Regions from separate parts of the Hydrogenophaga sedimenti genome, predicted to be linked through region 4. Evidence: predicted binding sites of a transcription regulator. Region 4 holds the regulator's gene; each other region holds the start of a gene.

Region 1 (7,170 bases), on a different contig from region 4:
GCATGCGGTCGGCCTCGTCGAGCACCACGTACTCGACCTGGTTGAGCACCGCGTTCTTGGCCTCGATGTGGTCCAGCAGCCGGCCCGGCGTGGCCACCAGCACCTCGACGCCCTTCTTGAGCTCCAGCGTCTGCGGCTTCATGTCCATGCCGCCAAACACCACGGTGCTGCGCAGCTGGGTGTACTTGGCGTACTGCTTGATCTGGTCGGCCACCTGGTCGGCCAGCTCGCGCGTGGGCAGCAGCACCAGGGCGCGCACGGGATGGCGGGCGGGGGAGGTGGAGGCGTTCTCGTGCTTGAGCATGCGCTGCAGCAGCGGCAGCGAGAAGGCCGCCGTCTTGCCGGTGCCGGTCTGCGCGGCACCCATCACGTCACGCCCTTGCAGCACGACCGGAATGGCCTCTGCCTGGATGGGCGTCATGCTCTCGTAGCCCATCTCCGCAATGGCGCGGGCAAGGTTGGGAGAGAGCTGGAGTTCGGAAAAGGATTGGGTCATGGACTTTCGGGTTAGCCCCTTATTGTCTCACTTTGACCCTTTCAGGCCCAGATGCCACTTACAAGGCCGCCGCCAAGGGTCTCCCCCAGACCGCCGGGACAGGGTCAGAGCTGGCGCGTGTTGAAGGTGTCGCAGGCCTGGACGTTGCCCGCTTCCAGTCCCTTGTGGAACCAGCGCTGGCGCTGTTCGCTGGTGCCGTGGGTGAAACTGTCGGGCACCGCATAACCCTGGCTGCGTTTCTGCAGTGTGTCGTCGCCGATGGCCGCCGCGGCATTGAGCGCTTCCTCGACGTCACCCGGCTCCAGGATCGCCTTGCTCTTGTGGTTGTGGAACGCCCAGATGCCGGCAAAACAGTCGGCCTGCAGCTCCAGCCGCACCGACAGCGCGTTGTACTCGCGCTCGCTCACACGCTGCCTGGCCTGCTCGACCTTGCCGGAAATCCCGGTGAGGTTCTGCACGTGATGGCCGACCTCGTGCGCGATCACGTAGGCCTGGGCAAAGTCGCCCGGCGCGCCGAGCTGGCGGCGCATGGTGTCGTAAAACGCCAGATCGATGTAGACCTTGTGGTCGCCCGGGCAGTAGAACGGCCCCATGGCCGACTGACCGGTGCCGCAGGCGGTGGGCGTGACACCGCGGTAGAGCACCATGTGCGGCTTCTCGTACTGGCTGCCACTCTGCTGGAACAGCGTGGTCCAGACGTCTTCGGTCCCGGCCAGCACCGAGGACACGAACCGTCCCATCTCGTCGTCGGGCTTGTCGGTCCTGCCCGATGGCGCGGGCGCGGTCTGGGCCGAGTCGGGCGCCAGGTCACCGCCACCGCCGAGCACGCCCAGCACGGTCAGCGGATTGATGCCGAAGATCCAGCTGGCCAGCAGCGCGATCACGATGGTGCCGAAACCGATGCCCCGGCCACCCACACGGCGTGGCGCACCACCTCCACCACCGAACATGCCACCCATGCCGCCGCTCTCGCTGCGGCGGTCTTCGATGTTGTCCGACTGGCGGTTGTTTTCCCATTTCATCTGTGCGCTCCTCGGGCCACCAGCGTCGGGGCCAACGCTGCATTATGCAAACGAAAGCAGCAACAAAAAGCGCTGCCGAGGCAGCGCTTGCGAAAGTACCGGAGCTGTGGTCTTCAGGCCACCGCGGGCTTGAAGTCGCTGGTCGGGCGGCCCTGGAAGTCGGTCCAGCAGCGGCGCGTGAAGTCGTAGAGCTTGCACTTGCGCGCGGTCTCGAAGTACCAGCGCCAGGAGAAGCGCTGGATGATGATGCGGCCGGGCAGCGTGTCTTCCAGCAGCTTCTGCGCGTTCTTGAGCTTGTACAGCGGCACGCTCATATCCACATGGTGGGCGGTGTGCTCCATGATGTGGTGCATCAGGGCGCCGATCTTCATCGGGAAGGTCAGGTGCACCGTAGTCGAGACGAAGGGAGCCGCCCTGGCCCAGGCGTGTTTGTCGTCGTGCCACTGCACGGCGGTGTGCGTGTGGTGCACGTAGACCACGAAACCGATCATCGCGTTCCAGAACAGGAACGGCACCACGAAGCCATAGCCCACCAGTGCCCAGGCCGACTGGCCGGTGCCGTAGGCGGCGCCGATCAGGGCGGCGATCCACAGCACGGCATAGACCGTCACCAGCACGCCGTCGCGCGTGAACTCCGGGCGGTTGGTGCCCATGTAGGTCTTGCGCGGGAAGTACATGCGGTTCCACCACATCTCGACCAGGTAATACAGCGCTGGGCCCCAGCCACTGCGGTAGATGCGCTCCATGAAACGGCGACCGGGCTTGAGGCCATCGAACTCTTCGCGGGTCAGCGGCGCCCAGACGAAGTCCACACCCTTGAGGTTGGTGTAGCCGTGGTGCACGACGTTGTGCCCGACTTCCCACAGGCTGTAGGGGGTGAGCGAGGGCATCATCGCGATGCGGCCCAGGATGCGGTTGAGGCCGCGGTGCGGGGTGTAGCTCTGATGGCAGGCGTCGTGGCCGATGATGAACAGGCGGCCGATGACAAAGCCGGCGACCAGGCCGCACAGCAGCTTGGCCCACCAGGCGTCCAGCAGCACCGTCCCGACGATCAGGGCCAGGAACACCGCCCAGTCGACAGCCAGCAGCACGATGCCCAGCGCCGTGCGTTGCTCGGCGATCGGTGTCAGCCAGCCGCGGATCACTTTGCGGTGCGGCAGGGGCTGCCCGAGCGGAATCGGCTCGGGGGGCAAGGCGTGGACGTTCGGGTCGGACATTCTGGGTCGGTAGGAGCTAACACCCGGCTGGCGGGCACCATGTGAGGCCTCAATTTCGCCGCATTCCGGCGCCGAATCGAGAGATCTCCCTAATTTTATCTGGCGCGCGTGAAGACTGCCTGACAAATATCAAGGCAGAAATAGGGCCTTTCCGGCCAAAAGCAAGCGCTCAGGTCTTGGGCAGGGTGACGCCGACCTGGCCCTGGTACTTGCCGCCGCGGTCCTTGTAGCTGGTCTCGCAGACCTCGTCGCTCTCGAAGAACAGCACCTGGGCGCAGCCTTCACCGGCGTAGATCTTGGCCGGCAACGGTGTGGTGTTGGAGAACTCCAGCGTCACATACCCCTCCCACTCAGGCTCGAAGGGAGTGACGTTGACGATGATGCCGCAGCGGGCGTAGGTGCTCTTGCCCAGGCAGATGGTGAGCACGCTGCGCGGGATGCGGAAATACTCCATCGTGCGGGCCAGCGCAAAGCTGTTGGGCGGGATCACGCAGACATCCTTGTTGATGTCCACGAAGCTGTTCTCGTCAAAGTTCTTCGGATCCACCACGGTGCTGTGGATGTTGGTGAAGACCTTGAATTCGGGCGCGCAGCGGATGTCGTAGCCGTAGCTGCTGGTGCCGTAGCTGACGATCTTCTGGCCCGCGGCGTTCTGCCGGATCTGGCCCGGCTCGAAAGGCTCGATCATGCCGTGCTGCTCGGCCATGCGGCGGATCCATTTGTCGCTCTTGATGCTCATGCTGCGTGCTCCGTGAATAGCCCGCAATTGTAAGGACGGCGCACCCGGCGCCGTCTCCAGACATCACGCCGTGTGAGCGCGCACCACGACCCGGTCGTCGCCCAGCACGATCAGCGCGAACAGCAGCTCATCCAGGCTGCCGGCCTGCGCCGTCTTGCGCGCCAGCAGTGGCGTGGCCTTCGGGTTCAGCACCACGAAGTCGGCTTCGTGGCCCGGCTGCAGGTTGCCGACCACGCCGTCCAGACCGAGCGCGCGCGCGGCGCCCGCCGTGTGTTGCCACCAGAGCTGGCCCGGCGAGAGACTCAGCCCCGGCTTGGTGTGCCCTTCGCGCCCCACGTAGTAGGCGGCCATCATGGTGTGGAAGGGCGAGAAGCTGGTCCCGCCGCCCACATCGCTGGCCAGGCCGTAGCGCATGCCGGCCGCGTCGGCCGCGGCGTAGTCGAAGAAGCCGCTGCCCAGGAAAAGGTTGCTGGTGGGACTGACGGCCGCGGCCGTGCCGGTTTCACGCATGAGAAGCCGGTCGTGCGCATCCAGGTGGATGCAATGGGCGTAGACGGCACGCTCGCGCAGCAGGCCGAAGTCGCCGTACACCCCCAAGTAGCTGCGCGCCTGCGGGTACAGCTCGGCCACCCAGCGCACCTCATCGTGGTTTTCGGCCACATGCGACTGGATCCACACGTCGCCGTACTTGGCCGCCAGCTCGCCCGCACCACGCAGTTGCGCCTCGCTGCTGGTGGGCGCAAAGCGCGGGGTGATGGCGTAGCCCAGCCGGTCCACGCCGTGCCAGCGCCGGATCAGTGCTTCGGTGTCGATCAGGCTCTGCTCGGTCTGGTCGCGCACGCCGTCGGGGCTGTGACGGTCCTGCAGCACCTTACCGGTGATGAAGCGCAGACCCCTTGCCTGCGCCGCGTCGAACGCGGCGTCGACCGACGCAGGGTGCGAGGTGGCGAAGGTCAGCGCGGTGGTGACGCCGTGGCGCGCCAGCTCGTCGAAGAAGAACTCGGCCACGCCGCGTGCGTAGTCCTTGTCGGCGAAGCGCGATTCGTGGGGAAAGGTGTAGTTCTCGAGCCAGGGCAGCAGGCCGGCTGCGGGCGCACCGATCACGTCGGTCTGCGGGTAATGCACGTGCAGGTCGATGAAGCCCGGTGCAATCAGATGCCCTCGAAGGTCTTCCACCGCCACACCGGCAAAGCGGTCGATCAGCGTGTCGTGGTCGCCGACGGCGCGCACTACCTTGCGGCCATGCGCATCGGGCCCGACGACCAGCAGGCCGTCGGATTCATACAGGGGTTGGTGGTCGTCGCCGAATCGGAGCAGTGCAGCGCGGTAGGCTTTCATCACCGGCGAAGCTTATCCGCCACGCCAGTGCCGCGCATACCGCCTGTTGCATAACCCTCATCGGGCCGTGCAACCTGTCACACAACCGTGTCCTGCTTCAGCGCGAGATCTTGCCAATCACACCGTCGACAAACCAGTTCATGCCGAGGATGGCCTCGTCCTGCAGCGACTGTCCGGGAGCGATCACGGTCTTGCCTTCGTTGTCCTTCACGCCGTGCTGGCCACCGGTGAACACCGCCAGCTTGCCGGCAGCCATCTCGGCCTGCCGCTTCTGCACCTCGGCCTGCACGGCGGCGGGCACCTTGCTGCCGAAGCTGTCGACGCGGATCATGCCCTCGCGCACACCGCCCCACACCTGGCCGCTTTTCCAGCTGCCGTCCAGCACCGCCTTGACGCGGCGCGTGTAGTAGTCGCCCCACTGGTGCGTGACCGCCGCCACCTGCGCGTCGGGCGCGACCTTGCGCATGTCGGAGTGGTAGGCCACGGCGAGTTTGCCGCGCTCCTGCGCCGCCACCATCACCGCGTTGGAGCCGGTGTGGAACGCCAGCACTTCGGCGCCCTGGTTCATCAAGCTCAGCGCAGCGTCGCGCTCGCGCGGTGGGTTGAACCACTCGCCCAGGAACACCACGCGCACGGTGGCCTTGGGGTTGACCGAGCGCATGCCCAGGGCAAAGGCGTTGATGCCCTGGATCACCTCGGGAATCGGGAAACCGGCGACATAGCCGGCCTGCGTCGCCATCCGCCCTGCGGCGATGCCGGCGAGATAGCGGCCTTCGTAGTAGCGCGCGTTGGACGCGGCCACGTTGGGTGCCGTCTTGAAACCGGTGACCGACTCGAACTTCACGCCCGGAAACTCCTGGGCCACCTTGAGCGTGGGCTCCATGTAGCCGAAGCTGGGCGTGAAGATGATCTGGTTGCCCTGCATCGCCAGGTCACGGATCACGCGCTCGGCATCCGGGCCTTCGGCCACGTTCTCGACGAACGTGGTCTTGACCTGACCGGGCAAGGCGGCCTCGACCGCGAGGCGGCCCTGGTCGTGCTGGCGCACCCAGCCCGCGTCGGTCAACGGTGCGACGTAGACGAAGGCAGCCTTGACCGGCGGGGCCGGCGGTTGGGAAAAAGCGGGGGAGAAAAAACAGGCGGCCGCGAGTGCGGCTGCGAGGTTTTTGTACATGGTGGTCCTCTACATGGCTTCCGGGGGACAAAAAGAAGCGAGCCGGGGAAGCACCGGCTCGCTGCCTGAGATTTTACCGGAGCGGATCAGGCCGCGGTCACGCGCTCCAGTTCTTCCAGACAGGCCGTCCGCCGCTCTTCACTGACGAAGCTGGCCTCGAAACTGTTCTTCGCCAGCCGGATCACGTCCTCGCGGCTGAGTTGAAGCGCCTGCACGGTCTGTTCGAAGTTCGCGTTCATGTAGCCGCCGAAATAGGCCGGGTCGTCGGAGTTGACCGTGGCGCACAGCCCGGCGTCGAGCATCTTCTTGAGCGGGTGGTCGCGCAGGTCCTTCACCACGCACAGCTTGAGATTGGACAGCGGGCACACCGTCAGCGGCATGCGCGAACGCGCCAGTTCCGCCATCAGTGCGGCGTCCTGCATCACGGCCACGCCGTGGTCGATGCGCTGCACCTGCAACAGGTCGATCGCCTCGCGCATGTAGGCTGGCGGCCCCTCCTCGCCGGCGTGTGCGACCAGCTTCAGCCCCAGTTCGCGGCAGCGCGCGAAGACGCGCTGGAACTTCGATGGCGGGTGCCCCAGCTCACTCGAATCGAGGCCAACGCCGATGAAGTGCTCGCGGTAAGGCAGTGCGGCTTCCAGCGTGGCGAACGCATCCTCTTCGCTCAGATGGCGCAGGAAACACAGGATCAGCGCCGAGCTGATGCCGAGTTCGGCCTCGGCCTGGCGGCAGGCGCCCGTCAGCCCCTCGATCACCGCCGCGATCGGCACGCCGCGCGCCGTGTGGGTCTGTGGGTCGAAGAACAGCTCGGTGTGCAGGACGTGGTCGGCCCTGGCGCGCAGGAAGTAGGCCCAGGCCATGTCGTGGAAGTCCTGCGCGGTCAGCAGCACGCTGGCGCCGGCGTAGTAGATGTCCAGGAAGCTCTGCAGGTCGGTGAAGGCGTAGGCCGCGCGCAGCGCCTCCACGCTGGGATAGCTCAAAGCCACGCCATTGCGCTGCGCCAGCGCAAAGATCAGCTCCGGCTCCAGCGAGCCTTCGATGTGGATGTGCAGCTCGGCCTTGGGAATCGCTCGCGCGAGTTCGATGGCATTCATGGAGTTTCCTTTTCGTTCAGCAGACACCCAGCGACATCCCCAGGCGTGCGAGGTAGCGCCGGTAGGCGCTGGACATGCGGTCGGCCGGGC
Region 2 (7,170 bases), on a different contig from region 4:
CTGTTCGTCCGCCCCCGCGACCGCCTCCACCAGCCGCAGCCGGGGGTGGCCGATGGTCAGCGTGCCGGTCTTGTCGAAGGCCACGGTGTCGACCTTGTGCGCGACCTCCAGCGCCTCGGCGTCCTTGATCAGAATGCCGTGCTGCGCGGCCACGCCGGTGCCCGCCATGATGGCGGCCGGCGTCGCCAGGCCCAGCGCGCAGGGACAGGCGATCACCAGCACCGCCACCGCATGCAGCAGGGCCACTTCCATCGCCGCGCCCTTCCACAGCCAGATGCCCAGCGTGAACAGCGCGATCACCAGCACCACCGGCACGAACACCGCCGCCACCTGGTCGACCAGCCGCTGCACCGGCGCCTTGCCGGCCTGCGCGTCCTGCACCAGCGCGATGATGTGCGCGAGCACGCTCTGCGCCCCGACCGCCTTCACGCGGATCTCGATCGAGCCCTCGCCATTGAGCGAGCCGCCGGTGATGCGGTCGCCGGGCCGCTTGGGCACCGGCATCGCCTCGCCGGTCAGCATGGATTCGTCGGCCTGCGTCTCGCCCAGCATCACTTCGCCATCGGCCGGAAAGCGCTCGCCGGGCAGCACCCGCACGATGTCGCCCGCCAGCAGCTCGTCGGCCGGCACGTCGCTCATCTCGGTGCGCTTCACGCCATCGGGCACCAGGTGCGCGCGCTCGGGCCGCAGTGCGTGCAGGGCGCGGATCGCGTCGGTGGTCTGGCGCTTGGCCCGCGCCTCCAGCCACTTGCCCAGCAGCACCAGCGTGATCACCACCGCCGAGCCTTCGTAGTAGAGGTGCACCATCTCGCCCGGTTCGGCCTTCAGCCAGAGCCAGGTCGACAGCGCCCAGCCGGCCGTCGTGCCGATCGCCACCAGCAGCTCCATGTTGCCGGTCAGCGCCTTGAGCGCGTGCCAGCCGGCCTTGTAGAAGCGCGCGCCGAGCCAGAACTGCACCGGCGTCGCGAGCAGGAACTGCGCCCAGGCCGGCAGCATCCAGTGCTTGCCCAGCAGGTCGCCGATCATCGGCAGGGCCAGCGGCGCCGACAGCAGCGCCCCGAACACCACCGGCAGCGCGTCGACCGGAACCCCCAGCCAGCGCTCCTCGCTCACGTGGTCCATCGCATCCACCGCACGCGGCTCGTAGCCCGCGTCGCGCACCGCGCGCTTGAGCAGGGCCAGCGTGTCGGCGTCCTGCGCACCGGCCAGCGTGACGCGCGCCGATTCGGTCGCCAGGTTCACCGTCGCCTCGCGCACCCCGGGCTGCTTCTTCAGCACCTTCTCCACCCGCGTCACGCAGGAGGCGCAGGTCATTCCCCCGATGCCCAGGTCGATCTGCCGGCTGTTGTCGTTCACTTCAATCGTCGCGGTGTTCATGGGGAGAGAATAAGCTTTACCCCCATGGGAAGGTCAAGCCACAAGGTGTAATCGGGGCATCGCTTGACCTTCACACCATGTCAAGGTGCAAGATAGCGGCATCGTTTTTCAGGAGAACTTCCATGAGCCAGCAAAGCTTCACCGTGCAGGGCATGACCTGTGGCCACTGCGAACGCGCCGTGCAAACCGCCATCAAGACCCTGGACCCGCAGGCCGAGGTCAAGATCGACCGCGCGCAGAACCTGGTCGAGGTGAACACCAGCCAGCCGCGCGAGGCGGTAGCGGCAGCGATCAGTGAAGAGGGTTATCAGGTCGCGGCATGACCAGCGACACCGAGGCCGGGCTGGACACGGTCGACAGCTGGCCCGTCAACATCGGCACCGCCGCCCGGCTCTCGGGCATCTCGCCAAAGATGCTGCGCCACTACGAGTCGCTGGGCTTGCTGGGCGAGGTCTCGCGCACCGACAGCAACTACCGCCAGTACAGCCTGCCCGACGTGCACACGCTGCGTTTCATCCGCCGCGCCCGCGACATGGGCTTCGGCCTGGACGCGATCACCGAACTGGTCGGCCTCTGGCACAACCGGCGCCGCAGCAGCGCCAGCGTCAAGCGCATCGCCCAGAAACACCACGACGACCTCGGCCAGCGCATCGAAGCCCTGCAGGCCATGCAGCGCAGCCTGCACACCCTGCTGTGCCACTGCCCGGGCAACGACCGTCCCGACTGCCCGATCCTGGACGATCTGGCCCATCCTTGACCGGCATCAAACGCTGCGCTCCCTGGTCGACCGGTACCGGAACAAATCTTTACCAGACAGCATCACAAAGGCAGAAGACGGTACACACGGGGGTATGACACTTGAACCCAAGGCACCCTGGCATACCGCCCCGGTGTCCACCCCCAACCTCAAGGAGCAGCAGCATGAAACCCATCGTCAAACGCAGCCTCATCGTCGCCGCCATCCTGGCCGGCATCGCCGGTGTCTCGGCCACCGCCATCGCCCAGGGCGCCGGCCCGCAGGCCAGTGCCAACGGCCCGCGCGCCGAAGAAATGCAGAAGCGCCACACCGACCACCAGGCCAAGCTCAAGGCCGCCCTGAAGATCACCGCCGCGCAGGAAGCGGCCTGGAAGACCTTCGACGCCGCCACCACCCCCAACCCGGCGGCCATGCCGGCACCGGTGGCCCGCGAAGACTGGGCCAAGCTGACCACGCCGCAGCGCATGGAAAAGATGCAGGCCTTCCACGCCGAGCGCGACGCCGTGATGACCAAGCGCATGGACGCGGTCAAGACCTTCTACGCCGCGCTCACCCCCGAGCAGCAGAAGGTGTTCGACGCCCAGTCCTTCGGTCCGTTCGAAGGCCGTGGCATGCATGGCGGCCGCCATGGCGAACGCGGCGGACACCGCGGCATGGGTCCGATGGACGGCGCCGACGGCCACATGGGTGGCAAAGCCTGCGACGGCCCTGGCGCCAAGAAAGGCTGACCGCCTGCCCCCCTTTTTTCACTGAAGGTTCTCCTCCTCCCTCACAGCCCCGGTTCGCCGGGGCTTTTTTTGTGCCCGCACCCGGCGCCCGGCGCTTGACCTGAGTCAAGCCTGGCCGGGTGACCGGCGCTTAAGCTGCGCCGCCATGGAACTCGACCTCATCATCGTGGGCGCCGGGCCGGCTGGCCTGAGCCTGGCCCGGGCCTTGCGCGGCAGCGGCCTCAATGTCACCCTGCTGGAGCAGCAGAGCCTGGCCGCGGTGCAGAACCCGACCTTCGACGGCCGCGAAATCGCCCTCACGCAGCACAGCGCCGAGCTCATGCGCCAGCTCGGCCTCTGGCCCCTGCTGGGCGAAGCGAACATCGCACCGCTCAAGGACGCCCTGGTGCTCGACGGCGGCGTCGGCAGCACGCAGTCGCGCATGCGCATCAGCCACCACCTCAGCCCCAAGCCGGAGCTGGGCTTCCTGGTCGCCAACCACCACATCCGCCGCGCCGCCCACGAAGCGGCGATGGGCGAAGGCGACGGACCGGCCCCGACACTGCGCTGCGGCGAACAGGTCACCGGCATCCGCACCGATGCGCAGTCGGCGCGCCTGACCCTGGCCAGTGGCGAGACCCTGCAGGCCCGCCTGGTGGTGGCCGCCGACAGCCGCCACTCCAGCACCCGCCGCGCCATGGGCATCGCCGCCGACATGCACGACTACGGCCGCACCATGCTGGTCTGCAACATGACCCACCCGCAACCGCACGAAGAGACGGCCTGGGAGTGGTTCGACCACGGCCAGACCCTGGCCCTGCTGCCGATGAACCCGGACCCGGCCAGCGGCCTGCCGCGCTCCTCGGTCGTGCTGACCCTGCCGCACCAGGACATCCAGCCCCTACTAGACATGGACGAAACCGCCTTCAACCGGGCCATGACCAGCCGCTTCGGCGGCCAGCTCGGCGACATGCGCCTGACCAGCACCCGCCACGCCTACCCGCTGGTCGGTGTCTGGGCGCGCCGCCTGGTGGCGCAGCGCTTTGCCGCCGTGGGCGATGCGGCCGTGGGCATGCACCCGGTCACCGCGCACGGCTTCAACCTCGGCCTGCGCAGCATCGACACCCTGTCCAGGGCCCTGATCCAGGCCCACCAGGGCGGCCAGGACATCGCCTCGCCGCAACTGCTGGAGCGCTACCACCAGACCCACCAGCGCGCCGCCCGCGGCCTCTACATGGCCACCCACGCGGTCGCCACGCTCTACACGCGCGAACACGTGCCCGCGCGCTGGCTGCGCCGCGGCATGGTGGAACTGGGCGAACGTTTCACGCCCTTCAAGCGGGCGGTGGCGGCGTCCCTCACGGGATTGGGCTGACCCCCCCGCGCCGCCTGCGGCGTCACCCCCCAGGGGGCAACGCGTGTGGCCCGGCTGAGCCGGTTCCACCGCGTTCTGTACACAGGAACCAAGGGGTTCCTGCTTGTGCTTGTTGCGTTGCATCAAGGCAGCTGTCAGGCTTCGGGACTAGATTGACGGAAGTCAATCTGCACGGGTGCGCAGTCACCCGGCAGGCATTCGCCGCCCGAGGAGACCTTAAAAGATGCTGTCCGCCTTCATCACCCACGCCGATTGCGCCCGCCACGACATGGGCCCGCACCACCCCGAATGCCCGGAGCGCCTGGGCGCCATCAACGACTACCTGCTGGTCAAGGGCCTGCTCGACTGCATGGTGCCCTACGACGCGCCGCTGGCCACCGAAGACCAGCTCGGCCGCGCCCACGCCTCGCTCTACGTGCGCGAGATCTTCGACGCCTCGCCCAAGGAAGGCCTGCACGCCGTCGACCCGGACACCAACATGTGCCCGCACACCCTGCAGGCCGCGCTGCGCGCCGCCGGTGCCGCGGTGCAGGCGACCGACCTGGTGCTGGCCGGCGAGGTGCCGACCGCCTTCTGCTCGATCCGCCCGCCCGGCCACCACGCCGAACGCTCGGCCGCGATGGGCTTCTGTTTCTTCAACAACATCGCCGTCGGCATCCGCCACGCGCTGGACGTGCACAACCTCGAACGGGTCGCGCTGATCGACTTCGACGTCCACCACGGCAACGGCAGCGAAGACATCTTCCGCGGCGACGACCGGGTGCTGATGTGCTCGATCTTCGAGAAGGGCCTCTATCCCTTCAACGGCGAGAACGCCACCGGCCCGAACATGGTCAACGTCGGCCTGCCCAGCCGCTCGGGCAGCGACGCCTTCCGCGCCGCCGTGTCGGAGCAATGGATCCCCGCGCTCGACGCCTTCCAGCCCCAGCTGATTTACATCTCGGCCGGCTTCGACGCCCACCGCGAAGACGACATGGGCAACCTCGGCCTGGTCGAGGCCGACTACGCCTGGGTCACCCAGCAACTGCTGGGTGTGGCCAACCGGCACTGCAAAGGCCGGGTGATTTCCTGCCTGGAGGGCGGCTACGTGCTCAGCCCGCTGGCCCGCAGCGTGGGGGCCCATGTCAGGGTCCTCATCGGGGCCGATTGAAAGATATATGGACAAACACTACCTCACCCCGCTGTTCCAGCCCGAATCCATCGCCGTCTTCGCCGGCAACCACGAAGACCCGGCCAGCCAGATTGCCCACGCGCGCACCCTCTGCGCCGCGCTCACCGGGCAGCGTTTCTCCGGCACCCTCACCTTCCTCGACATCCACACCAGCGGCACGCTGGCCGATCTGGCCCAGACCCGGGCCGACCTGGCCATCATCGCGCTGCCGCCGGGCGAGGCCCTGGCCGCGCTGGAAGTCGCCGGCCGCATCAAGTGCAAGGCCGCGCTGGTGGTCGGCAGCGGCGCCAATGCCGATGTGGCGGCCGACATGCACCAGGTCGCGCGCCGCCACGGCATGCACCTGCTCGGCCCCAACAGCCTGGGCTTCCAGCGCCCGCGCATCGGCCTGAACGCCAGCGTCGCCGGCCCCATGACCACGGTCGGCCCGCTGGCCCTGGTCTCGCAGTCGGGCGCGCTGACCTCGTCCATCCTCGACTGGGCGAGCCAGAACGGGGTCGGCTTCTCGACCGTCGTCTCGCTCGGCCCCAAGACCTCGGTCGACATTGCCCAGGTGCTCGATTTCCTGGCCTCCGATGCGCAAACACACAGCATCGTCGTCTATCTGGAAGGCATCTCCAACGCCCGCCGCTTCATGAGCGCGCTGCGCGCGGCCGCCAACGCCAAGCCGGTGGTGGTGCTCAAGGCCGGCCGCAAGCCCGCCGGCAACGAGGCCGCGCAGACCCACAGCGGCGCCATCGTCGGCAGCGACGACGTGTTCGACGCCGCCCTGCGCCGCGCCGGTGCGGTGCGGGTACGTTCCTTTGTCGAGCTGTTCTCGGCCGCCAAGTGCCTCGCCTCGCGCTACCGCCCGGTCGGCAAGCGCCTGGCCGTCGTCACCAATGGCGGCGGCCCGGGCGTGCTCGCAGCCGACTGGATCAGCGAGATCGCGCTGCAACTGGGCAAGCTGGCGCCCGAAGTCCTGGCCGGTCTCAAGCCCAAGCTGCCGCCGCTGGCCTCGCTCAACGACCTGATCGACGTGTCGGAAGAAGCGACCGCCGAACACTACCGCGCCGCCATCGATGCGGCCGGCCACGACCGATCGATCGACGGCGTGCTGGTGGTGCATTCGCCCAAGGCCGGCGTCGATGCCACCGACATCGCCCGCGTGATGGCCGAGGCCAAGGCGCGCATGAACAAGCCGCTGCTGTGCTGCTGGATGGGCGACGCCTCGGTGACCGAAGCGCGCGAGGTGCTGGGCAAGGCCGCGATCCCGAGCTTCCGCACGCCCGAGGCCGCCGTCGGCGCGTTCGGCAACATCGCCAGCTTCTACCAGAACCAGCAGCTGCTGCAGCAGACGCCGCCGCCGCTCTCGACCCTGGCCAACCCGGACATCGAAGGCGCGCGCCTGATCATCGAGAACGTGCTGACCGAGCGCCGCAAGGTGCTGACCGAGATGGAATCCAAGGCCCTGCTCTCGGCCTTCCACATCCCGGTCACGCAGACCATCCTGGCGCGTTCGGCCAACGAGGCCATGATGATCGCGACCCAGCTTGGCTACCCGGTGGCGCTCAAGATCGACTCGCCCGACATCAGCCACAAGAGCGACGTCAACGGCGTGGCGCTCAACGTGATGAACGCGACCGCCGTGCGCGACGTCTACAACACCATGATCCAGGCCGTGGCCAAGCTGCAGCCCGGCGCCAAGATCAACGGCGTGACGATCCAGAAGATGGCCCAGAGCAAGCGTGGGCGCGAGCTCTGCATCGGCCTGGTGACCGACGACCCCTTCGGCCCGGTGATC
Region 3 (7,170 bases), on a different contig from region 4:
CACGCTGCGCCCGGCCTTGGCGGCCATGTCCGCGGCGGTCTTCACGGCCTGCTCGGTCAGGTCGCTGGCCACATGGCGCGTGGCATCCAGCGCACCCTGCTTGGCCATGTCTTTCATGGCGGTGCTGGCGATCTGCTGGAACTGCTGCGAGAGCGCGCCCCACCAGGCCATCGGGTCGACCACGCCGGTCGACGCCGCAGCCGCTGCGTCGGCCTTGGGCTCCGCGGTCTTGCGTGGCTTCTTCGGCGGCGCGGGGGCTTCTTCCGGTTCCTCGTCGAGCTCGGCCTCCGCCTCTTCCTCCGCGGGCGCCGCCGCGGGGTTGCCATAGGTGCGGGGCGGAATCTCCAGGCCGGCGAACTGGTTCTTGCCGGCAAAGCCGGACACCGTCTCGGCGGCCTTGACCTTGAGCGCGTTGGCCACGTCGCCCAGGTTGAAGTTCATGGCCTTGAGCGTGGCCAGCGACATCTTCTGGACCTCGAGCGCCTGGATCGTCGCGCTCAGCGCCTTGGCGTTCTGGTCGAGCCAGAACTGCACCGCCTTGAGTTCCTCGATGCGTTTTTCGAGGTCTTCGACATTGAAGGTCGGTGCCACCCAGTGGCCCAGGTTGGGCATCTGCGGCAGGCTCTTGCCCAGGCCTTGCGCGACACCGCCGGCGGCCTGCCCCGCGAGGTTCTGCAGGAACTCGAAACCGGGGACGAACTTGCCGAATCCGCTGGCGTCACTCATGGTTGTCTCCTGAGATAGGGGGATCAGGTGTCGGCGCCGTAACGCGGCGCGCGGCGTTCACGCAAGGATGCCACACCTTCGCGCACATCCGGTCCGGCAAAACCCATGAATTCGAGCGCCAGCGAGGTGTCGAAGGCCGGTCCGGCCTGGCGCAGCCAGTTGTTGAGCGAGTACTTGGTCCAGCGGATGGCGGTCTGGCTGCCCGAGGCCAGGCGGTCGGCGACTTCGTAGGCCTTGGCCAGCAGCGCCTCGTCCTCGACCGCCAGCGAGACCAGGCCGATGCGCTCGGCCTCTTCGCCGCTGATCGGGTCGCACAGCATCAGGTAGTACTTGGCCTTGGCCAGGCCGCACAGCAGCGGCCAGACGATGGCCGCGTGGTCGCCCGCCGCGACACCCAGGCGGGTGTGGCCGTCGACGATCTTGGCGCTCTTCGCGGCGATCGAGATGTCGGCCAGCAGGCCCGCCACCAGCCCCGCGCCCACGGCCGGCCCGTGCATCGCGCTGACGATGGGCTTGTCGCAGTTGATCACGTTGTAGACCAGGTCGCGCGCTTCCTTCCACACCCGCGTGCGGACCTCGAAGTCGGTCGCCATGTCCTGCACCAGCGCCAGGTCGCCGCCGCCCGAGAAGCCCAGGCCGCTGCCGCGCAGCACTGCGCAGCGCACGCTGTCGTCGCGGCCCACGTCGCGCCAAATTTCGGAGAGTTCCCAGTGGCCTTCGTGCCCGGCGGTGGGCAGCTTGCCGTTGCCGCCGGGGCCGTCGGCCCGCATGCGGATGTCGAGCACGGAAGGCACGCCGTCCACCGTCGGCCCTCGCCGGGTGATTTCCAGGGTCTGGTAGCGGCCGTAGTCGACAGCGGACATCGTTGTTTCTCCTTGCAATTCTGGGTGTTTGAGGCGTCCGATTCTGCGGGGAAACCGCTGGAAATCCGCCGGGGATTTGCCCTGAGAGACGGTCTTGTTGCGGACGGCGCTTGACGCCGATCAATGCAAGTGCACGGGCACAGGCGCACCATGAAGTCGTGGTCCCCGGGACCCGAAAGACCGACACCGAAACCCAGAGGAGAACCCATGAACACACCCATCTCCGACACCTACGGCCGTCAGTTGCGCGAGATGCGCGCCGACGTGCTGGCCCAGTTGCGGGCGCAGCGTGGCGGCAAGATCGGTCGCGCCGAAGCGGCCGCCAATGCGCGCGAAACGGAAAGCGACGACTGGGCGCAGGCCGATGCCGAACGCGACTTGGCCTTCGCCCTCGAAGAACGCGAATCGGCCGAGCTGGTCGCCATCGACGAAGCGCTCCAGCGCGTGGCCGACGGCAGCTATGGCCTGTGCGTGGACTGCGGCGACGCGATCGCTGCCGCCCGCCTGCACGCCAACCCGGTGGCCCTGCGCTGCCTGGGCTGCCAGGACAAGGCCGAACACGCCAGCGGCGCCACCAGGCCGGCCGGCTACTGATTTCCTTTTTCCCCTTCCTTTGTTTTTTCAGGAGACTTTTGCATGACCACATTCCACGCCGTCGTCTGGATGGACCACAGCCAAGCCCACGTGATGATGTTCGACCGCGAACACGTTGAAGCCCAGCGCATCAAGGCGCGCCAGCAGCACACACCCAAGCACGGCCATGTCGGCGCCGACAAGGACTTCTTCAAGGCCATCGCGACCTCGCTGGAGGGCGTGTCCGAGGTGCTGCTGACCGGTCCGGCCAACGCCAAGATCGAATTCCGCGACTGGTGCAAGCACAACGCCCACGCCGTCGACAAGTCGGTGGTCGACGTGGTCAACACCGACCACCCGACCGACGCCCAGGTGGTGGCCATGGCGCGGCAATATTTCACCAAGTACGACCAGAAGGCCGTCGATCCCGCGCAGCGCTGACGCGCCAGCGCGCGCCCTGACCGCCCGGCGCTTCGCGCCCGGGCGGTTTTTTCTTTTGGGCCGGGGCGCTTTGATATCCTGACGCGATGAGCACCACCACCCTGCCGGCGCGCAGCCTGTTCCACTTCGCGTTTCACGTCACCGATCTCGACGAGGCGCGGCGTTTCTACGGCGGCGTGCTCGGCTGCACCGAAGGCCGCAGCACCGACACCTGGGTCGACTTCGACTTCTTCAGCCACCAGATCTCGCTGCACCTGGGCGAGCCCTTCAAGACCACGCGCACCGGCAAGGTCGGCGACCACCTGGTGCCGATGCCGCACTTTGGCCTGGTGCTGTTGCTGCCCGCGTGGCGCGCACTGGCCGAGCGGCTGACGGCCGCCGGTGTGGACTTCGTGCTGCCGCCGCAGGTGCGCTTCGAAGGCCAGCCGGGCGAGCAGTGGACGATGTTCTTCTGCGACCCGTTCGGCAACCCGGTCGAGGTCAAGGGCTTCGGCACTACCGACGCCATCTTCGCCTCCTGACACCGTGAACGGCCTGCATCTCACCGCCGACCTGCGGCACTGCCGCTGCGACATGGCCTGGCTGACCGAGGAGGCGCGGCTGCTGGCGGCTTGCGTGCAGCGGGTGCAGGACAGTGGCCTGCAGGCCGTGGCGCAGCTGGGGCACCGCTTCCCCGACACGGCGCACGGCCCCGGCGGCGTGACGGCCACCGTGCTGCTGGCCGAATCGCACCTGTGCGTGCACACCTGGCCCGAGAGCCGCAGCGTCAGTCTCGATGTGTATGTCTGCAATTTCGGCGCCGACCACTCGGCGCGTGCCGCCTTGCTGATGCGCTCGCTGCTCGACCTGTTCGAGCCGGGCGAGGCGCTGCAGCGGGCGGTCGAGCGCGGCGCCACGCCCACCGCGCTCTGAGCCGGTCGCCGTTCAGGCGCGCAGCCGCTGCGCGGCCTGCTGTCCGGCCAGGTGGCCGCGCGTGAAGGCTTCTTCGAACACCGAATAGCCCGCCCAGTCGGCGTGCGCGAAGCACAGGCGGCCGTCTTGCGTCGGGCCTTCGTACAGCGAGCCTGGCGCGGGGATTGCCATCGCGTGGCCGTACCGGGTGACCGAGACCTCGGTCACATGGCCGGGCAGGTCCGGGTGGGGCACCGACAGCTCGGCCAGCGCCTGGTCGCTCCAGTGGGTCCAGGGCTGTTGCAGCAAGTTCTGGCGCCCAGCGGATTCGTCGCCCAGCGGCCGGTACCAGGTCCAGACGCGCGGGCCGGTCACCCGCGCCAGCGACTGGTGGCTGGCGTCGACGTAGCCCAGTCCCGCGCTGCCGTAGACCACGTTGTCCCAGCTCGGGTGCGCGCCGCCGCGGTCTTTCGGTGGTCCGTCCAGCAGCAGGTTCACGACGACCCAGGGCGCCATCGACAGTCCGTTGGCGCGGGCCGCGAGCAGCGGCGGCAGCGGGTCGATCAGGCGTTTCGCGATGAACACCGGCAACGCGACCACGACCGCGCCCGCCTGCCAGCGCGTCACGCGGCCGTCGGCCATCGACAGCGCATCGACGGTCACCCCATGGCGCCCGGGGGTCACGCGCAGCACGCCCTGCCCGGTGTGCAGCCGTTCGCCAAGACCCGCCGCCAGTTGCTGCGTCAGCCAGGCATTGCCTTCGGGCCAGGTCAGCAGCGGCTCGGCCTCGCCGGCTTCGCCCGGCGCCGGGAAGCCGTGGCGGCTGGCGAAGTAGTGGATGCCGGCCCAGGCCGAGACTGCGCGAGCGCTGGCGCCGTAGTCGTCGCGGCAGGCGTAGTCGAGGTACCAGCGCAGCTGCGGGTCGTCGAGCCCGTGGCCGTCGAGCCATTGCGCAAAGCTCTGCGACCACAGCGCGCGGGTGGTGTCGGTCACGGGCAGTCGCAACGCGGGCATGGCCCAGCGCTGTGAGTGCCTTGCCTCACCGATGAGCTGGCTCATGCGGCGGTACTGCTGTAGGGTCGATGCGCTGGCGCCTTCGATCGGCAGCAGTCCGTCCTGCCAGTGGCCGTTCCAGTAGAGGCGCTCCTGCGGGCTGTGGCAGAGGTGGCGCTCGTCCCAGACCCAGCGGCCGGCGATGCGCTGACGCAGGCCGAGTTGTTCCAGCCAGGCCTGCAGTTCGGGTGCGTCGTCCGAGGGCGCGGGCAGGTAGTGCGCGCCCAGCGGGCAGGCCAGCCCGCCGAGCAGGCCGCCGCGCGCATTGCCGCCGGCCGTGTCTTCGAACTCCAGCAAGGCGAAGTCATCGACCCCAGCCAGGGCGAGCGAGCGCGCCGCCGCGAGCCCCGCGACACCACCGCCCAGCACCAGCACGCCCGTGCGCCTCTGCGCAGTCGGTTCGGCGCGCGCCGCGTCGCGCCAGCGGTGACCACGCGCCGGGTCGGGGGCGGTGAAACCGCCAGGGATGTCGTGCGGCGCCGCACGGCAGCCCGCCAGACCGGCGCCCGCGGCACCCATCCAGCCCAGACACTCCCGCCGCGTCAGCGCCATGGGTCCGTCACTTCGCGACCTTTCCCCATTCCTGCTCGTAGGTGTGCACCAGCACCTGGTTCGACAGCCGGTTCACTTCGGCCGGCACCCGCGCCATGTCGGCCGGGAAGTCGAACATCAGCTTGAGCGTGTCGGGCGTGAGGAAGCGCAGGCCGGCGGGCAGGACGCCACCGCCGGGGCTGAAGGGGCGGCGGCTGGCGACGATGAAGCCCCATTCGCCGAAGCTGGGCACGTGCGCGTGGTACGGCGCGGTGCGCAGCCCGGCGGCCTCGATGGTCGCGGCGACGGTCCAGAAACTCTGGCGCGCCACCAGCGGCGAGGTGGTCTGCACCACGGCAAAGCCGCTGGCCGACAGGCGCCGCGCCAGCAGCGCGTAGAACGACTCCGTGTAGAGCTTGCCGACCGCGAAGTTGGTCGGGTCCGGAAAGTCCACCACGATCACGTCGAACGGTTCGCTGCCCTGTTCCAGCCACTGGAAGGCGTCGGTGTTGACCACCTGCACGCGCGGCGCGTTCAGTGCATCGCCGTTGAGCCGGCGCAGCGTCTCGTCGGTGGAGAACAGCCGTGTCATCGCCGGGTCGAGCTCCACCAGCGTCACCTTCTCCACGCCCGGGTACTTGAGGATCTCGCGCACCGCCATGCCGTCGCCGCCGCCGAGCACCGCCACGCGGCGCGGCGCGCCGCCGCCGGTGGCGTAGGCCGACATCACCGGATGGACCAGGGCCTCGTGGTAGCGGTACTCGTCGCTCTCGGCGAACTGCAGGTTGCCGTTGAGGAACAGGCGGTGCCCCTGCGGGCCGCGCGTGACGACGATGCGTTGCCAGGGCGTGGTCTCGGCGCGCACCACCTTGTCCTGGAAAAAACGGTCTTCGGACGCGGAGGTGATGCGCCCGGCCATGGCCCAGGCGCCCAGCAGCGTCGCCAGCACCAGCACCGCCGACAGCGTGTGCGCGGCCCGCGCGCGGATCTCGCCACGGAACAGCCACAGGGTCCAGAACGCCACCGCCACGTTCAGCAGGCCGAACAGCAGGCCGGTGCGCGCCAGCCCCAGCTGCGGCACCAGCCACAGCGGGAAGGCGATCGAGACCGCGAGCGCGCCGAGGTAGTCGAAGGTCAGCACCTGCGACACCAGGTCCTTGAGCTGCACGTGGTGGCGCAGGATGCGCATCACCAGCGGAATCTCCAGCCCGACCAGCGCGCCCACCAGCAGCACCAGGCCATAGAGCAGGCCGCGGAACGCGCCGGGCAGGTAGGCGTTGGCGAGGAACAGCAGGGCCGGCAGCAGGCCGCCGACCAGCGCGATCAGCAGCTCGATGCGCAGGAACTGCGCCGGCAGCTGACGCTCGACATGGCGCGAGAGCCAGCTGCCGATGCCCATGGCGAACAGGTAGGTGCCGATGACGGTCGAGAACTGCAGCACCGAGTCGCCGAGCACATACGACGCCAGCGCCGCCCCCACCAGCTCGTACACCAGCCCGCAGGCCGCGACCAGAAACACGCTGGCCAGCAGCGCGACTTCCACCGGTCCAGGGGAAGCGCGTTGGGGTTCGATGGCAGTGGTCATGAAAGAACGCAGTGGCCGGCGCGCGACCGTTCAAGGTCGTCGCGGAACCGGCTCCGCCGGGCCGCAGACGGCGCCCCCCGGGGGGTGACGCCGCAGGCGGCGCGGGGGGTCACCCATGTATCGCGGCGGCCACGATGATCGAGATGCCCAGGCACATCGCCGCCACCACCATGCCCAGCGCGGTGTTGCGGTTCTCGACCAGTTCCTTCCAGAGGTCGTAGGGCGTGAGCTTGTCGATCACCACGAAGGCGATCCAGAACACCACCACGCCGATCAGCGCGAACAGGATCGATCCCAGAAACGCCGCGGGCCTGAGCCATTCAATGTCCATCTGTCTTCTCCTGTCAGGGTTGTGGGATCGGGACGGGCCCGGAAATCATTTGTGCCAGCCGCCGCTGGAGCTGCCGCCGAAGGAGCCGCTGCCCCAGCGGCCCGAGGTCGAGCTGCAGTTCTCGACCTGCGGATCGCAGTCGTCGCAGCCGCGTTCCAGCAGCACGAAAAACAGCA
Region 4 (7,170 bases):
GCAAGGCGCACAACGCCCCCGTCCTGGCCGTCAACCCCGCCCACGCCTGAGGAGAAGAACAACATGGCTAGCAATGAACATCTGTCCGGTCACGCCCGGATCGAAACCAGCAACTTCCTGATGATCGTCCTGATCACCCTCGTGGTGGCCGTGGGCGGTCTGGTGGAAATCGTTCCCCTGTTCTTCCAGAAGTCCACCACCCAGCCGATCGAAGGGCTCAAGCCCTACACCGCGCTGCAGGTGGCGGGCCGCGACATCTACGTCAAGGAAGGCTGCTACAACTGCCACTCGCAGATGATCCGTCCGTTCCAGGCCGAAACCCTGCGCTATGGTCCTTACTCGGTGGCCGGCGAATATGTCTACGACCACCCCTTCCAGTGGGGTTCGAAGCGCACCGGTCCCGACCTGCACCGCGTGGGCGGCCGCTACAGCGACGAATGGCACCGTGCCCACCTGAACAACCCGCGTGATGTGGTGCCCGAGTCGAACATGCCTGCCTACCCCTGGCTGGCCAACAAGACGGTCGACGCTGCCGGCATTCCTCCCCGGATGAAGGCCCTGCGCACGCTGGGCGCTCCGTACTCGGACGAAGAAATCGCCAAGGCTGCCGAAGACGTCAAGGGCAAGACCGAGCTCGAAGCCCTGATCTCTTACCTGCAGGTGCTGGGTACCGCCCGTACGGCTGCTGTCGCTGCAGCTGCGCAACCTGCTGCCGCTCCGGCAGCGGCTGCTCCCGCCGCCGCTGCGCCTGCAGCAGCCGCCCCGGCGGATGCCAAGCCCGCTGCGCCGGCCGCCGAAGGCAAGGCCCAGTAAAGGTACCCATCATGGACATCAACGATCTTCGCAGCATCGTCACGCTGATCAGCATGCTGACTTTCGTCGGCATCCTGGTCTGGGCCTGGTCCAAACGCAATCAGCGCGACTTCGAAGAGGCAGCCCAGCTGCCCTTCCAGGAAGACTGACTCCCTGCGGCACGAACAAGAGAAATCATCATGAGCGACTTCATCAACGACTTCTGGCATCTGTATGTTGCCGGCATTACGCTCGTCAGCATTCTTGCCTGCGCGGTCCTGCTGTACATCAGCGGCACCACCAAGGCAGCGACCCATGCGGACAACACCACCGGCCACGTCTGGGACGGCGACCTCCGTGAAATGAACAACCCGCTGCCCAAGTGGTGGGTGTACCTGTTCATCATCACCGTGGTGTTCGGTCTGGTCTATGGCGCGCTCTACCCGATGTTCGGCAAGTTCCAGGGTGCCCTGGGCTGGTCGTCCCGCGGTCAGCACGCGGCCGAAGTGGAGAAGGTCGAGAAGGCGATTGCCCCGATCTACGCTGCCTACAACGGCATGAAGCCTGAAGAGATCGCCGCCGATCCCAAGGCGATCGCCATCGGTGAGCGCCTGTTCATGAACTATTGCGCCCAGTGCCATGGTTCTGATGCCCGCGGCTCCAAGAGCTTCCCCAACCTCGCCGACGGCGACTGGCTGGGTGGTTCGGGTCACGAGTACATCAAGACCACGGTCACCAACGGCCGCACCGGTGTCATGCCGCCCATGGCTGCCGCTGTCGGTTCGCCAGAGGATGTGCGCGACGTGGCCAACTATGTGCTGAGCCTGTCGGGCAGCCCGCACGACTCCGTGCGCGCCGCACAAGGCAAGGCCAAGTTCGGCGCTTGCGCTGCTTGCCACGGTCCTGACGGCAAGGGCATGCAGGCAGTGGGCTCCGCCAACCTGACCGACGGCGTTTGGCTGCATGGCTGGGGTGAAGATGCCATCATCCGTGCCGTGAACAACGGCTTCACCAACCAGATGCCGGCACAGGCTTCCAAGCTCAACGCTTCGCAAATCAACGTGCTCGCTGCCTACGTCTGGAGCCTGTCGAACAAGCCGGCTGCCAAGCAATGATGGCCAACCGCCATTGATTTCCCTGTAGCCAGGTTTCCCGTGAGCTCTCCCAGTCCCGACGTTGTTTCATCTTCCGTTCAGTCACCAGTGATTGCCATCGTTCCCGGAGCGCCTCAGGGCGTGCCCGAGGACGATGAGGTGATGGTCTCCCTGTACGCCGCGCGTCAGAAGATCCATCCCAAGGCGGTGTTCGGACTGTTTTCGAAGTGGCGTTGGGTTCTGGTCTGGTTGACCCAGATCGTTTTCTACGGGCTGCCCTGGCTGGAGTGGAACGCCCGTCAAGCGGTGCTCTTCGATCTCGATGCGCGCCGCTTTTACATTTTCGGGCTGGTCCTGTATCCGCAGGACTTCATTTATCTGACGGGCCTGCTGGTCATCTCGGCGCTGGCCCTTTTTCTGTTTACTGCCATCGCCGGACGACTGTGGTGCGGCTATGCCTGTCCCCAGACGGTCTACACCGAGATCTTTCTCTGGATCGAGAAGAAGGTGGAAGGCGACCGGTCGGCCCGCATCCGCCTCGACGAGGCAGCGCTCAACGCGCACAAGTTCGGCAAGAAGTGGCTCAAGCACACGCTCTGGGTTCTTTTTTCGCTGTGGACCGGCTTCACCTTTGTCGGCTATTTCGCCCCCATCCGTGAAGTGGCCGCATTGACCTTGTCGGCATCGCTGGGGCCCTGGCAGACGTTCTGGATCTTCTTCTACAGCTTTGCCACCTATGGCAACGCCGGCTTCCTGCGCGAGCAGGTGTGCAAGTACATGTGTCCCTACGCGCGCTTCCAGAGCGCGATGTTTGACAAGGACACGATGATCGTGACCTACGACCAGGCGCGGGGTGAGCCCCGCGGGCCGCGGTCGAAGAAGGCCGATCCCAAAGCCCTTGGACTGGGGGCCTGTGTCGATTGCACCCTGTGCGTCCAGGTGTGTCCCACGGGCATCGACATCCGCAAAGGGCTTCAGTACGAATGCATCGGCTGCGGTGCCTGCATCGATGTGTGCGACGAGGTGATGGACAAGGTGGGCTACCCACGGGGGCTGGTGAAATACTCGACCCAGAACGGGGTGGCCCAGGGCTGGACGCGTGACCAGATGATCCGCCATGCTTTCCGGCCCCGTGTACTGGTGTACTCCGCCATCCTGGGGGCCATCACACTGGCCGTGTTCGTCAGTCTGTTCTTGCGCACCCCGCTCAAAGTCGATGTGATCCGGGACCGTGGCGCGCTGGCCCGCATGGTGGAGCAGGGGCGCATTGAAAACGTCTTCCGGCTCCAGATCATGAACGCGACCGAGTCGACGCAACACTATTCGATCAGCGTGGATGGCCTTGAGGGCGTCGTGATCGCTTCGGAGAGCTCCGCGGAGGTCCTGCCGACGGAGGTTCGCTCTGTCGCCGTCCGGGTCCAGACTCCGCCCAATGTGGCGCCAGCGGGCTCCCATCCGATTCGTTTCACCATCCGGTCCCAGGGACCGGAGGTGGCGCAGGTGGTGGAAAAGGCCGTTTTCATCGTTCCGCGCTAAACTGAAAGCACATTCCCATGCAAACCGTCATGTCTGCCCAACCTGCTGCCCCTGCCTCCCCAAACCGCACCCCCTGGTGGAAAGTGCCCCACATGTGGATGGTGGTCGGCGGCCCTCTGGCGGTGGTGGTGGCCAGCGTGGTGACATTCGTGATCGCTGCCAGCCATCCTGACCCTGTGCTCAACAAGGCGGACTACGAACGTGATCTTGCGGCGGCCCAGCGGCTGCAAGGGCAGGCGAGGGTGGACGCATTGATCACCCTGCAGCCGGCCGGCCAGGCACGCAACCACGCGGCCTCGCCGGTGGCTGGAACCACCGACCCGACCAAATAAGCGCCTCACCCACCCGTTGAGGCCTCAGACGAACAAGGAGACAGTTCATGAAGACTCAACGGTGGATGTGGATCGCGTGGCCAGCCTTTCTGGTCGCTGCTGTGCTGGAGATGATCGTGTTTGCGATGGTCGATCCTGGTGACCTTCACTGGTTTGGAAACCCGTTGGGGCTTTCGCGGCAGGCGATCTACACACTTGCCTTTTTTGTCTTCTGGGGCGTCACCATGGCCTCCAGTGCGCTGACCACGCTGTTGGCCATGTCCCCTTTCGAGGTCAATCGTTGCCCGGTTCCAGAGTCGCAACGTCCCGAGGACTGCGCCAGAAACGGGCAGTGCTGTTGAGAAGACTTCTGGTCTGAACAACAAAAAGCCCCGCATCAGCGGGGCTTTCTTCATGAGGTGCAGTGCTGCTGCTCAGCGGCAGGTCTGCGGATTCACGATCAGCTTGAGTGCGTCGGTGTTCTTGATGTGCACGTAGCGCTGCTTGACTTCGATGATGCCCTCGTCGACAAACTTGGAGAAGGTCCGGCTGACCGTTTCCAGCTTCATGCCCAGGTAACTGCCGATCTCTTCGCGCGTCATCCGCAGGATGAGTTCGGACTGGGAAAAACCACGTGCATGCAGGCGCTGCACCAGATTCAGCAGAAACGCCGCCAGACGCTCTTCCGCACGCATGCTGCCCAGCAGCAGCATCACGCTGTGGTCTCGCACGATTTCCCGGCTCATGATCTTGTGCACATGGTGCTGCAAGGTGGTGAACTCACGCGAGAGTTCTTCCACCTGGTCGAACGGCATGACACAGACCTCGGCATCTTCCAGGGCGATGGCGTCGCAGGAATGGCGGTCGCTGACGATGCCATCCATGCCAATGATCTCGCCCGTCATCTGGAACCCGGTGACCTGGTCTCTGCCATCCGCGGTGGTGACGCTGGTCTTGAAGAATCCAGAGCGCACCGCGTACAGCGAGGTGAACTTGTCCCCCGTGTTGAACAGTGCCGACCCGCGCTTGATGCGCCGGCGGGTCGAGATCACGTTGTCGAGCTTGTTCATCTCTTCGGGGTTGAGCCCCATGGGCAAGCACAACTCCCGCAGGTTGCAGCTCGAACAAGCCACTTTGATGCTTTGAATATCCATAATTCTTCCGGAATTGGGGCGAAGCTTAACCCATGGCTGGTGCCAGCATCAAGGCGTGGCGGGAAGCAGCAAGGGCGGCAGGGGGAAAACCCGAGAGGCTGAGGACCCCTTGATCAAGATCAAGGGCCTCGCCGGAGCCTTGGGGCACATTCGTCGCCTGCACTGGAGAATTGTTTGTGAGTCACGCCATTTCCGACGAATTGCTCAAGCGATTTGACATCCCCGGCCCCCGCTACACGTCGTACCCGACGGCGGACCGCTTTGTCGAAGCCTTTACGGAAGCCGATTACATCCAGGCACTGGAGCAGCGCCGGGCCGGCTCTCTGGCATTGCCGCTGTCGCTGTATGTGCACATCCCTTTCTGTGAATCGGTGTGCTACTACTGCGCCTGCAACAAGGTCATCACGAAACACCACGAGCGCGCGGCCGAATACCTGCGGTATCTGTCGCGGGAAGTCGAACTGCAGGTGCAGCACTTCGGCAAGGGACACAGCGTCTCCCAGCTGCACCTGGGCGGCGGCACGCCCACCTTCCTTTCCGACACGGAGCTCGAAGACCTGCTGGCCATGATCCGGCGCAACTTCACCTTGGTGCCGGGCGGGGAATATTCGATCGAGGTGGATCCGCGCACGGTGACGGGACAGCGTCTGCAGACCTTGGCCCGGCTGGGCTTCAACCGGCTGAGTTTCGGCGTGCAGGATTTTGATCCGGCGGTCCAGAAGGCCGTGCACCGCGTTCAGCCGGTGGAGCAGGTGTTCGAACTGGTCGAAACCGCTCGCAAGATCGGCTTCGAATCGGTCAACGTCGATCTGATCTACGGCCTGCCGCTGCAGACGCCCGAGTCCTTCGCCCGTACGCTGGCACAGGTCAACCAGTTGCGGCCGGACCGCATCGCGCTTTACGCCTATGCCCACCTGCCGACACGCTTCAAGCCGCAACGGCGCATCGTGGCGGCGGAGTTGCCCAGTGGCGGCGACAAGTTGTCGATGCTGTCGGCTTCGCTGGATGCGATGAGCGAGGCGGGCTATGTGTATGTGGGCATGGACCACTTTGCCCTGCCGACCGACGCGCTGGCCGTGGCCAAGCGCCAGGGACGTCTGCACCGGAATTTCCAGGGGTACAGCACACAGCCGGACTGCGACCTCATTGCTCTGGGTGTTTCCGCGATTGGCCGCATCGGGGCCACTTACAGCCAGAACGCGAAGACGATCGAAGAGTATTACGACGCACTCGACCAGGGGCGCCTGCCGATCGTGCGCGGCCTGGCGCTGACACGGGACGACCTGTTGCGCCGCTCGGTCATCATGTCGCTGATGTGCCAGGGCCAATTGCAGTTCGAATCCATCAATCTGGGTCATCTGATCGACTGCAAAACCTACTTTGCCAGGGAGCTCGAGGTCCTCCAGGACTATGCGAAGCAAGGGCTGGTTCGGATCGACGAGTCGGGTGTCGAAGTGACGGCGGCTGGCTGGTATCTGGTGCGTGCCATCGCCATGGTGTTCGACAAGAATCTCCAGGTGGATCAGGACCGCGCCAGGTTCTCCAAGATCATCTGAGCGGCACCGGTTCGACAGGCGCGGCGGGTGCGCGCCTGCTAGAGTTCCCGCATGCAAACCTCCATGGCCCTGACGGCCCTGTTCATGGGCATCGCCGGTGGTCCGCATTGCGTGGCCATGTGTGGTGCTGCGTGCGCCGGCATCAGCCGCGGTGCGGCCGGGCAGAAAAGCAGCAACGTCGCCTTGCTGACCTTCCAGGTCAGCCGCATGGTGGGCTATGCGACCTTCGGCGCGTTTGCCGCCGGTTCGGTGCAGGGGCTGGCCTGGCTGGGCACCAATACGGCGGTCATCCGCCCTGTCTGGGCCATGTTCCACGTCGCGGCCCTGTTGCTGGGCATCGTGCTGCTCTGGCAGGCCCGGCAGCCGGCATGGCTGGACGGTGTGGCACAAGGGGTCTGGCGTCGCACGAGACCGATGCTGCACCGCCTGGGTGGCCGTGCGCCTATGGTCCTGGGCGTGGCCTGGGCCCTGATGCCCTGCGGGCTGCTGTACTCGGCGTTGATGGTGGCCTCGCTGTCTGCGAGCGCGTTGCAGGGCGCGATGATCATGGCCCTGTTTTCCGTCGGCACTTCACTGTCGCTGACGATCGGGCCGTGGCTGCTGTTGCGCCTGAAGGGCGATGGCTCGGGCGGGTGGGGCATCCGGCTGGCGGGGTTGGCACTGGCGGCCACTTCGGGCTGGGCGCTCTGGATGGGCCTCACCAACCCCACGGGACTGTGGTGTGCCT

What was found. Region 4 encodes FNR, which switches genes on or off when oxygen is low (the NO sensors DNR and NnrR bind a similar motif). Its sites were predicted from a motif close to TTGATNNNNATCAA; they were not measured.
Region 1: a site for FNR is predicted at 2,855-2,868, ahead of ACS5NL_RS08620 (fatty acid desaturase). Genes of this name have one in related genera too.
Region 2: a site for FNR is predicted at 2,958-2,971, ahead of ubiM (5-demethoxyubiquinol-8 5-hydroxylase UbiM). Genes of this name have one in related genera too.
Region 3: a site for FNR is predicted at 1,700-1,713, ahead of ACS5NL_RS20820 (TraR/DksA family transcriptional regulator). Genes of this name have one in related genera too.

What each region holds. Positions count from the first base shown of each region.
Region 1 covers NZ_JBPZHA010000004.1:276,029-283,198, forward strand. Annotated here, with positions in the region: gene ACS5NL_RS08610 (DEAD/DEAH box helicase) at 1-496, opposite strand, end outside; gene ypfJ (KPN_02809 family neutral zinc metallopeptidase) at 601-1,518, opposite strand; gene ACS5NL_RS08620 (fatty acid desaturase) at 1,632-2,735, opposite strand; gene dcd (dCTP deaminase) at 2,905-3,474, opposite strand; gene guaD (guanine deaminase) at 3,538-4,812, opposite strand; gene ACS5NL_RS08635 (BMP family ABC transporter substrate-binding protein) at 4,910-5,986, opposite strand; gene ACS5NL_RS08640 (adenosine deaminase) at 6,073-7,080, opposite strand; gene ACS5NL_RS08645 (Rieske 2Fe-2S domain-containing protein) at 7,097-7,170, opposite strand, start outside.
Region 2 covers NZ_JBPZHA010000001.1:74,721-81,890, forward strand. Annotated here, with positions in the region: gene ACS5NL_RS00380 (heavy metal translocating P-type ATPase) at 1-1,377, opposite strand, end outside; gene ACS5NL_RS00385 (heavy-metal-associated domain-containing protein) at 1,500-1,700, shown strand; gene cueR (Cu(I)-responsive transcriptional regulator) at 1,697-2,134, shown strand; gene ACS5NL_RS00395 (Spy/CpxP family protein refolding chaperone) at 2,299-2,862, shown strand; gene ubiM (5-demethoxyubiquinol-8 5-hydroxylase UbiM) at 3,008-4,216, shown strand; gene ACS5NL_RS00405 (histone deacetylase family protein) at 4,440-5,366, shown strand; gene ACS5NL_RS00410 (bifunctional acetate--CoA ligase family protein/GNAT family N-acetyltransferase) at 5,374-7,170, shown strand, end outside.
Region 3 covers NZ_JBPZHA010000016.1:44,405-51,574, forward strand. Annotated here, with positions in the region: gene ACS5NL_RS20810 (PhaM family polyhydroxyalkanoate granule multifunctional regulatory protein) at 1-726, opposite strand, end outside; gene ACS5NL_RS20815 (enoyl-CoA hydratase/isomerase family protein) at 750-1,589, opposite strand; gene ACS5NL_RS20820 (TraR/DksA family transcriptional regulator) at 1,797-2,183, shown strand; gene ACS5NL_RS20825 (hypothetical protein) at 2,226-2,603, shown strand; gene ACS5NL_RS20830 (VOC family protein) at 2,690-3,124, shown strand; gene ACS5NL_RS20835 (S-adenosylmethionine decarboxylase family protein) at 3,129-3,515, shown strand; gene ACS5NL_RS20840 (FAD-dependent oxidoreductase) at 3,528-5,099, opposite strand; gene ACS5NL_RS20845 (polyamine aminopropyltransferase) at 5,107-6,663, opposite strand; gene ACS5NL_RS20850 (DUF350 domain-containing protein) at 6,773-6,994, opposite strand; gene ACS5NL_RS20855 (DUF4178 domain-containing protein) at 7,040-7,170, opposite strand, start outside.
Region 4 covers NZ_JBPZHA010000007.1:204,064-211,233, reverse strand. Annotated here, with positions in the region: gene ccoN (cytochrome-c oxidase, cbb3-type subunit I) at 1-50, shown strand, start outside; gene ccoO (cytochrome-c oxidase, cbb3-type subunit II) at 64-813, shown strand; gene ACS5NL_RS13660 (cbb3-type cytochrome oxidase subunit 3) at 825-962, shown strand; gene ccoP (cytochrome-c oxidase, cbb3-type subunit III) at 993-1,907, shown strand; gene ccoG (cytochrome c oxidase accessory protein CcoG) at 2,049-3,422, shown strand; gene ACS5NL_RS13645 (hypothetical protein) at 3,515-3,754, shown strand; gene ACS5NL_RS13640 (hypothetical protein) at 3,802-4,095, shown strand; gene fnr (fumarate/nitrate reduction transcriptional regulator Fnr) at 4,168-4,887, opposite strand; gene hemN (oxygen-independent coproporphyrinogen III oxidase) at 5,064-6,443, shown strand; gene ACS5NL_RS13625 (sulfite exporter TauE/SafE family protein) at 6,495-7,170, shown strand, end outside.